DNA from 2 places in the Bradyrhizobium ganzhouense genome. Region 2 is predicted to be linked to the other one. Evidence: riboswitches for the same ligand, from Rfam matches in the RefSeq annotation. Region 2 holds a riboswitch; the other holds the start of a gene.

The links. Region 2 has a riboswitch for S-adenosylmethionine ahead of metX (homoserine O-acetyltransferase MetX). Riboswitches for the same ligand answer to the same signal wherever they lie in the genome.
Region 1: linked by a shared signal. The riboswitch ahead of ACLFLU_RS03840 (O-succinylhomoserine sulfhydrylase) and the one ahead of metX (homoserine O-acetyltransferase MetX) in region 2 are both predicted to bind S-adenosylmethionine.

Annotation. Positions count from the first base shown of each region.
Region 1 covers NZ_CP181318.1:831,493-835,948, reverse strand. Annotated here, with positions in the region: gene ACLFLU_RS03850 (hypothetical protein) at 1-393, opposite strand, end outside; gene ACLFLU_RS03845 (2'-deoxycytidine 5'-triphosphate deaminase) at 595-1,731, opposite strand; SAM riboswitch at 1,812-1,891, shown strand; gene ACLFLU_RS03840 (O-succinylhomoserine sulfhydrylase) at 1,963-3,159, shown strand; gene ACLFLU_RS03835 (SGNH/GDSL hydrolase family protein) at 3,322-4,293, opposite strand; gene ACLFLU_RS03830 (SGNH/GDSL hydrolase family protein) at 4,306-4,456, opposite strand, start outside.
Region 2 covers NZ_CP181318.1:1,154,581-1,159,036, reverse strand. Annotated here, with positions in the region: gene ACLFLU_RS05410 (alpha/beta fold hydrolase) at 1-657, shown strand, start outside; gene metW (methionine biosynthesis protein MetW) at 762-1,424, opposite strand; gene metX (homoserine O-acetyltransferase MetX) at 1,454-2,656, opposite strand; SAM riboswitch at 2,749-2,828, opposite strand; gene ACLFLU_RS05395 (chorismate mutase) at 2,990-3,838, shown strand; gene hisC (histidinol-phosphate transaminase) at 3,873-4,456, shown strand, end outside.

The DNA of each region.
Region 1 (4,456 bases), 320 kb from region 2:
GCCGCGCAACATCGCGCGGCTGACCTCGCCGGGCACGCCACAGATCGCGGTGCCCTTCCAGATCCAGCGCGGCGGCGGATAACGGATCCAGGCCTTGGTGTCGCTCTCATACATGTATTCGACGTGGACGCCGCCGATCCAGTTAGAGAGGTAGTGATATTGCGCAGCCGCGACCGCCGGCGGCAGACGGCTGAGTCCAAGCTTTTCGAGTCCCGGCAGGAAGCGCTCCTGCTGCTGACGGCGGAACACGCGGAAGACGAATTCGGCCGCATCCGCGGTGCCGCGGCGCGTGACCACGGTGAGGATGAGCCCGGTGAAGTAGGCATGATAGAGATCGGCGACCGCCCGCCAGCGTTTCCATTGCGCGTCCTGCGCGGCGTCAGATGCGGTCATGTTTGCTCCCGGCTTGTTGTTATCGTTGGTGCCGCAACACTCTACCCCGTCGTCCCGGGCAAGCGAAAGCGCAGACCCGGGACCCATAACCACAGGGAGTAGTTTTGCGGGAAGCTCGCAACCACGAGCCTTCGCCAAACTACTCCCTGTGGTTATGGGTCCCGGCCTTCGCCGGGACGACGGCGGAGGACGGAGCTTGCACTACACCCGAAAATGCTTGCTCAGCTTCAGGCCCTGCGCCTGGTAGTTCGAGCCGATGCGCTGGCCGTACATGGCGTCGGGGCGCGCCAGCATCTTTTCGTAGACGAGGCGGCCGACGATCTGGCCGTGCTCGAGGATGAATGGCACTTCGCGCGAGCGCACCTCCAGCACGGCGCGCGCGCCTTGGCCGCCGGCGCCGGCATAGCCGAATCCGGGATCGAAGAATCCGGCATAGTGCACGCGGAACTCGCCGACCAGCGGATCGAACGGCACCATCTCCGCGGCGTAATCGGGCGGCACCTGCACGGCCTCTTTCGAGGCGAGGATATAGAACTCGCCGGGATCGAGGATCAGGCTGCCGTCGGGACGCGCCGAGATCGGCTCCCAGAAATCTTCCACCGCGTAGCCGGAGCGACGATCGACATCGACCACACCGGTGTGACGCTTGGCGCGGTAGCCGACGAAGCCCGTGCCCTTCTCGCCGGAGAGATCGACGGAGACGGCGACGCCGCCGGCCAGATCCGCATCGTCGATGTCGACGAGACGCTCGGACGCATGCAGCGCATCAAGCGCGTCGGCACTGAGGATCGCATCACCGGTGCGGAAGCGTACCTGCGACAGCCGCGAACCTTCGCTGACCAGCACCGGAAACGTCTTCGGGCTGATCTCTGCGTAGAGCGGGCCGTGATAGCCGGCGCCGATCATGTCGAAACGACGCGTGCCATCGGCGATCACACGGGTGAAGACGTCGAGCCGGCCGGTCGAGCTTTTGGGGTTCGCGGCCGCGACGATCTCCGGCGGCAGCGCCAGGCTCTCCAGCAGCGGCACGATGTAGACGCAGTTGGTCTCGAGCACCGCGCCGTCGGCGAGGCTGAACTCGTGCAGCTTCAACTGGTCGATGCGCTCGGCGACGGTGGCACCGGGGCCGGGCAGGAAGCTCGCACGCACGCGATAGGCGACGTCACCGAGGCGCAAATCGAGGCTCGCCGGCTGGATCTGGCTTTCGACGAAATCGTAGGCAGGCAGGATGAGGCCCGCGTCCGCCATCGCCGCGATCATGCGGTCGGGCAGGATACCATTGGCGTCGGCGGCAACCGTGAACGTCAACCGGGGGTCCTCATCGGGGGTCAAATACATCCGGACATGCGGGAAATACTAGCCTTTTACGGCTATCCGATGGACGCCTTGACGAAAAGGGCATTGCGGAATATGAGCATCACTTATCCCGTGGTGATTTGAGCCGGCCGGCTTGCAGCCACGTTAAATAAGTCGCTAAACAGGCCGGGGACCTCTGTGATCCCGGCCCGTGGAAATTATCCAGGCCGGTTTTTTTGTGACCATTTTCGATGGTCACGCAGAGGAGAGCCTATGTCGAAGTCCCCGGCGTCCACCACGCAATACCGTCCAGAAACCCGCCTGGTCCATTCCGGCACTCTGCGCTCGCAATATGGCGAGACGTCGGAGGCGCTGTTCCTGACCCAGGGCTATGTCTACAACAGCGCCGAGGAGTGCGAGGCGCGGTTCAAGGGCGAGGACCCCGGCTTCATCTACTCGCGCTACTCGAACCCGACGATCGCGATGTTCGAGCGCCGCATGATCGAGCTCGAGGGCGCAGAGGCCGCGCGTTCGGCGGCAACAGGCATGGCGGCGGTGACGACTGCGATCCTGGCGCCGCTCAAGGCCGGCGATCACGTCGTCGCGTCGCGCGCGCTGTTCGGCTCGTGCCTCTACGTCATTCAGGACCTGCTGCCGCGCTACGGCATCGAGACCACGCTGGTCGACGGAGCCGATCTCGACCAGTGGCAGCGTGCGCTGAAGCCGAACACCAAGACGTTCTTCCTGGAGAGCCCGACCAATCCGACGCTCGACGTGCTCGACATTCCCGCGATTGCCGAGATCGCGCACAGCGGCGGCGCGCGGCTCGTCGTCGACAACGTGTTCGCCACGCCGATCTGGCAGAGCCCGCTCGCGCTCGGCGCCGATGTCGTCGTCTACTCCGCGACCAAGCACATCGACGGCCAGGGCCGTTGTCTCGGCGGCATCATCCTGTCCTCGGAAGCCTTCATCGCCGAGCACATCCACAATTTCATGCGCCAGACCGGCCCGTCGATCTCGCCGTTCAACGCCTGGGTCCTGCTCAAGGGCCTGGAGACGCTCGGCGTGCGCGTGCGCGCGCAGACCGACACTGCGGCGCGTATCGCCGACGTGCTGGCGAGCCATCCCAAGATTGCACGGCTGGTCTATCCCGGCCGCGCCGATCATCCGCAGGCGGCGCTGGTGAAAAAGCAGATGCGCGGCGGTTCGACGCTGGTCGGCTTCGAGGTCAAGGGCGGCAAGGCGGCTGCCTTCCGCGTGCTCAACGAACTCAAGCTTGCAAAGATCTCGAACAATCTCGGCGACGCCAAGAGCCTCGTCACCCATCCGGCGACGACGACGCATCAGCGGCTGAAGCCGGAAGTGCGCGCCGAGCTCGGGATCGGCGAAGGCTTTATCCGCTTCTCGGCCGGGCTCGAGCATGCGGATGATCTGATCGAGGATCTGACGGCGGCGCTGGAGAAGGCGTGAGGTTATTGTCGTCCCGGCGAAGGCCGGGACCCATAGCCACAGGGCGCAATTTGGCGAAGGATGGTAGTAGACGATCACGCGGCGGTATGAACGCCGCGCGCCATCGATAGATCACGCGGTAGATCACGCGGTATGGGTCCCGGCCTTCGCCGGGACGACAATTCACATCGGCCGGTACGTCCGCACGTCCGCGGGCACGTTGACGCCGAGCTTGATCTGTCCCACCGAGCGGATGATGTCGTCGCCGAGCAGCTGGGCGAAGCAGGCATAGCCCCAATCGTTCATGTGCAGGCCGTCGGCGATGACAAAGCTCTCGACCGGGAGCGCCTGCTTCTCGTGCCATTCGCGCATCACCTCGAAGCGCGGGAAGATGCCGACGTGACGGAGCTCGGCGACCTTGCCGAGCAGCTTCACCATCTTGCTTGCGCTTTCGGGACGCTCGGTGACGCGCGGTGAATATTGCGGGTCGACCAGGACGACGTCGGCATCGCCGGCGGCCTGGATGCGGGTGATGCCGTCCTCGACCATCTTGGCGGTATCGCCGGGATCGAGATTACGCAGCACGGCATTGGTGCCGACCTGCCAGATCACGAGATCCGGATGCACGTCGATCACCTCCTTCTGGAGGCGCTTCATCATCTCGGGCGCATCCTCGCCGCCGATTCCGGCATTGATGACGGTGATGTCGGCGGTCGGATATTGCCGGCGCAGCTGCGCGGCAAGACGGTTCGGATAGTTGAAGTCGGGCGAGCTTGCGCCATAGCCCGCGGTCGACGACGAGCCGAACGCGACGATCACGACAGGCTTGCCGGCGGCGAACTTGTTCGCGACATGCGGCAGCGAGCCCATCGTCTTCGAGATGCCCTTCGGCGCGAGACACGGCACGCGGCTGAAAATGTCACCGGCGGATTTCGCGACCTGCTTCACCTTGTCGATGGCGCGCGAGGTAAGCCCGCGCTGATCGGCGGGCGACGTCGCGGCGACGGTCGTCTGAGACGGCGATGCCGGCGCGGGCGTCGCCTGGGCGGCTTGAGCGTGAGCAGGTGCCCGCAACACGGGCGTCAGCATCAGCAGCGCCGCCGCTGCGGGCGCGGCCAGCCAAGTCGACAGGCCAAAAGGGCGGAGAGAACTCATTAACGCTAGACCTCAATTTTGCTGCTGGGCCGGGCCCAGATGGGCAGCGTCGATCACAAACTGTGCCAACGCCCGGCCGATGCAATCATGGACCTGCTTCGCGAGCTCAGGGCCGCGGGAGGGGCTGAACAGGTCGAACTGACCCTGGTCATTCCACTGCCGC
Region 2 (4,456 bases):
TACGAACATTTCTACACCGACGCGCTCGCGGTGCTCGATCATCTCAAGGTCGAGCGCGCGCATCTCGTCGGCCTGTCGATGGGCGCCTATTCATCGCTCCAGGTCGGATTAAATGCGCCGCATCGCGCACTGTCGATGACGCTCGCCGGCGTCGGCTCGGGCTCGGAGCTCGAGACCCTCGACAATTGGCGCAAGCAATGCCGTGCCAATGCCGAGCAATTCGAGACGCTGGGCTCCGCAGAAGTCGCAAAAGTCACGCGCGAGGCGCCAAGCCGGATTCCATTCCTGGTGAAGGATCCGCGCGGTCATGCCGATTTCTACGCTGCACTGGCGCGGCACGATTCCAAGGGTTCGGCCAACACGATGCGCGGCTTCCAGGGCGGCCGTCCCTCGATCTACACGCTGACGAATGCGATCAAGAAGGTAGCAACGCCCGCACTGATCATCTGCGGCGACGAGGATGATCCGTGCATCGGGGCGAGCCTGTTCCTGAAGAAGCATCTTCCGGCAGCGGGGCTTGCGATGTTTCCGAAATCAGGCCACGTGCTCAATCTCGAAGAGCCCGCACTGTTCAATGAGAGCGTGGAGCGGTTTGTGACGCTGGTGGAAGCCGGCCGGTGGCCGGTGCGCGATGCGAGGTCGCTGGCGGCGCATTAGGAGGTCGCGTAGCCCGGATGGAGCGAGGCGCAATCCGGGATTCCTAAACGCGGCGCAACCTGCCCCGGATTGCGCCTCGCTCCATCCGGGCTACGGGCAGCGAACTACTTCCCCTGCCCGCGGCTCAGCAGAAACACGCCCTGCTCGCCGAACAGATTCCACACCCACCAGGGCAGCCGCAGCCGCAACGGGCGGCCGTAGAGGTCGAGCGCCTCGGCGCGTTCCATCTTGACGTGGATTTCGTCGCAGAGCTCGACGAAGTCCTTGATGGTGCAGAAATGGATGTTGGCGGTGTCATACCAGCTGGCCGGCAGATTCTCCGTGCGCGGCATGTGACCGCCGACCAGGAGCTGCAGGCGCATCCGCCAGAAGCCGAAATTGGGGAACGACACGATGGCGCGGCGGCCGATGCGCAGGAGATTCTCCAACACCACCTTGGGCTGCCGCGTCGCCTGCAGCGTCTGCGACAGGATCACGTAGTCGAAGGCGTCGTCGGGATAGTTGACGAGGTCGGTGTCGGCGTCGCCCTGCACCACCGCGAGGCCCTTTGCCACGCAGCGGTTGACGCCCTCGCGCGACAGCTCGATGCCGCGGCCGTCGATACCGCGGGTCTCGAGCAACTGAAGCAGATCGCCGTCGCCGCAACCGACGTCGAGCACTTTCGAGCCCGGCTTGACCATCTCGGCGACCAGCAGATGGTCGGCGCGAAATGGGCCGGACTGCTCCGCAGTGAGGCCATTGAGCGGCAGCACTTCCTGTACAGACATCGCTAGCCGTCCTCGTCAGTCATTCTTGGTCAGTCATTCTTGCCGGTGAGCCCGCGCGCCTTGCCTGCCGAATGCAGAAAGGCGCGGGAGATGTCGAAGAATTCGGGCACGTCGAGCAGGAAGGCATCGTGGCCGCGGTCGGTCTCGATCTCGGCGAACGACACCCGCGCGCTCGACGCGTTCAGCGCGTGCACCAGCGCACGCGATTCCGAGGTCGGGAACAGCCAGTCGCTGGTGAAGGAGACGACGCAGAAGCGCGTCTCGATTCCGGCGAACGCCTTCGCCAGCACACCGCCATGGTCGCCGGCAATGTCGAAATAGTCCATCGCGCGTGTGAGATAGAGATAGGCATTGGCGTCGAAGCGTTCGACAAAGGACGAGCCCTGGTAGCGCAGATAGGACTCGACCTGGAAGTCGGCGTCGAACGAGAAGGTCGGCAACTCGCGATCCTGCATGCGGCGGCCAAACTTGCGATGCAGCGCGGCGTCCGAGAGATAGGTGATGTGCGCGGCCATGCGCGCGACTGCGAGGCCGCGATGCGGATGGATGCCCTGATCCGCGTAAGCGCCATTGTGCCAGTCGGGATCGGCCATCACGGCCTGGCGGCCGAGCTCGTGGAAGGCGATGTTCTGCGCCGAGTGCCGCGTCGAACAGGCGATCGCCAGCGCGGAGTACACGCGCTTCGGATAGGCCGCGGTCCATTGCAGCACCTGCATGCCGCCCATCGAGCCGCCGACGACGGCGAACAGCGTGTCGATGCCGAGCCGGTCGATCAGCATCGCCTGCGCGCGCACCATGTCGGGGATGGTGATGACGGGGAAATCCAGGCCCCACACCTTGCCGGTCGCGGGATTGATCGAAGCCGGCCCGGTCGAGCCCATGCAGCCGCCGATCACGTTGGAGCAGATGATGAAGTAGCGGCTGGGATCGAGCGGGCGACCCGGACCGACCAGCGTCTCCCACCAGCCGGACTTGCCGGTGACGGGATGCACATTGGCGACGTGCTGATCGCCGGTCAGCGCATGGCAGATCAGCACGGCGTTGGAGCGATCGGCGTTGAGCTCGCCATAGGTCTTGTAGGCGATCTGGAACGGGGTGAGATCGATGCCGCAATCGAGCCGCAGCGGCTGGTCGGCGCCGAACTGCGCGACTTCAGAACTCGGATGATCGACCTCATGCGACCGATCGTCGGCACTGATCGCGGGACTGGGGACAGACTTGACGCCAACCATCTCTGACCATCGACCTCGTTTGCGATCAAACGTGAGATCGCGATGAAATCAGGCCATGAAAAACCCGGCCTGAACGATAGGTTCGGCCGGGATCGAAAACGTCCCCGGCCTGTTTAGCGAGTTTTTTAACGTGGCTGCAAGCCGGCCGGCTCAAATGACCACGGAACAGGCAAAAACCTACTGGCTTGGGCGCTTTTCGTCAAGTCGCGGTCCGGATGAGCCAAATTCAGCCCTGATAAGTCGACCAAAAAGGCTGTCATTTCTCTTTGCTTTCGCCGCTCCGACTGCCTAATCAGGGCACCGACCGCAGCCTCACAACAGCAACCGTCAGATATGTCCCAACGTCCGCCCGCGCCACCATCGCTCCAGGAATTGCGCAAGGAGATCGACGCGATCGACGAGGGCATTCATCGCCTGTTGATGCAGCGCGGCGACATCATCGACCGCCTGATCCAAGTGAAGCAGACCCAGGAGGTCGGCTCGGCGTTCCGCCCGGCGCGCGAAGCCTCCATGATGCGTGACATCGTGCAGCGCCATCGCGGCATCCTGCCGCTCGACACGGTCGAGAGCATCTGGCGCGTCATCATCTCGACCTTCACCTATGTCCAGGCGCCGTTCTCAGTGCATGCCGACATCTCGGTGAGCGAGCCGGCGATGCGCGATTCCGTGCGCTTCCATTTCGGCTTCACGGTTCCTTACGTCGCGCATTTCAGCGCGCAGGCCGCGGTCGAAGCGGTGGCGATGTCCAAGGGCGATCTGGCGCTGGTCTCGGCGACCTCGAGCCGCACGCCGTGGTGGCTGGAGCTGGAAGCGGACGGCGCGCCGAAGATCATCGCGCGGATGCCCTTCGTCGAGCGTGCCGACCATCCGGCCGCACTACCGGTGTTCGCGATCTCGCGCGTCGCCGACAGCGCCGTGGTGACGGAGGTCGAGACCTTCAGCGTGCGCGTGTCGGGGTGGAATGCCGAGGTGGCGCGCGCCCTGTCGCCGCTCGCCGAGATCGTGGCGGTGCCAGATACCGCCTTCGACGGCGCGGCGCTGCTGGTCTCGGTCACATCAGCCACCAGCATCGACAAGATCAGGGCTGCCCTGATCGAAGCGGGGGCCTCGGTGCGCTCCACGGCCCTCGTCGGCAGCCACGCAACGCGCTATACGGTGCGCCCGACCGGGTCGAAATCGTAAATCGCGAACTGACCTAGCCTATCCGGAGTTGAAGATGTCCCGCCCCGTGCCGAATCCCGGCATTCTCGATATTGCGCCCTACACGCCCGGCAAGACCCCGGTGCCGGAGCCGGGCCGCAAGGTGTTCAAGCTCTCGGCCAACGAGACGCCGTTCGGACCCTCGCCCAAGGCGATCGAGGCCTTCAAGCGCGTCGCGGACCATTTGGAAGACTATCCGGAAGGAACCTCGCGCGTGTTGCGCGAGGCGATCGGCCGCTCGTTCGGGCTCGATCCGAACCGCATCATCTGCGGCGCAGGTTCGGACGAAATCCTCAACCTGCTCGCCCACACCTATCTCAGCCATGGCGACGAGGCGATCTCGACCACGCACGGCTTCCTGGTCTACCCGATCGCGACCATGGCGGTCGGCGCCAGGAACGTGGTCGCGGCTGAGAAGAACCTGACCTGCGATGTCGACGCGATCCTGAAAGCCGTGACGCCGCGCACAAAACTGGTCTGGCTCGCCAACCCCAACAACCCGACTGGCACCTATATCCCGTTCGACGAGGTCAAGCGCCTTCGCGCCGGCCTGCCCTCGCACGTGTTGCTGGTGCTGGACGCCGCCTATTGCGACTATGT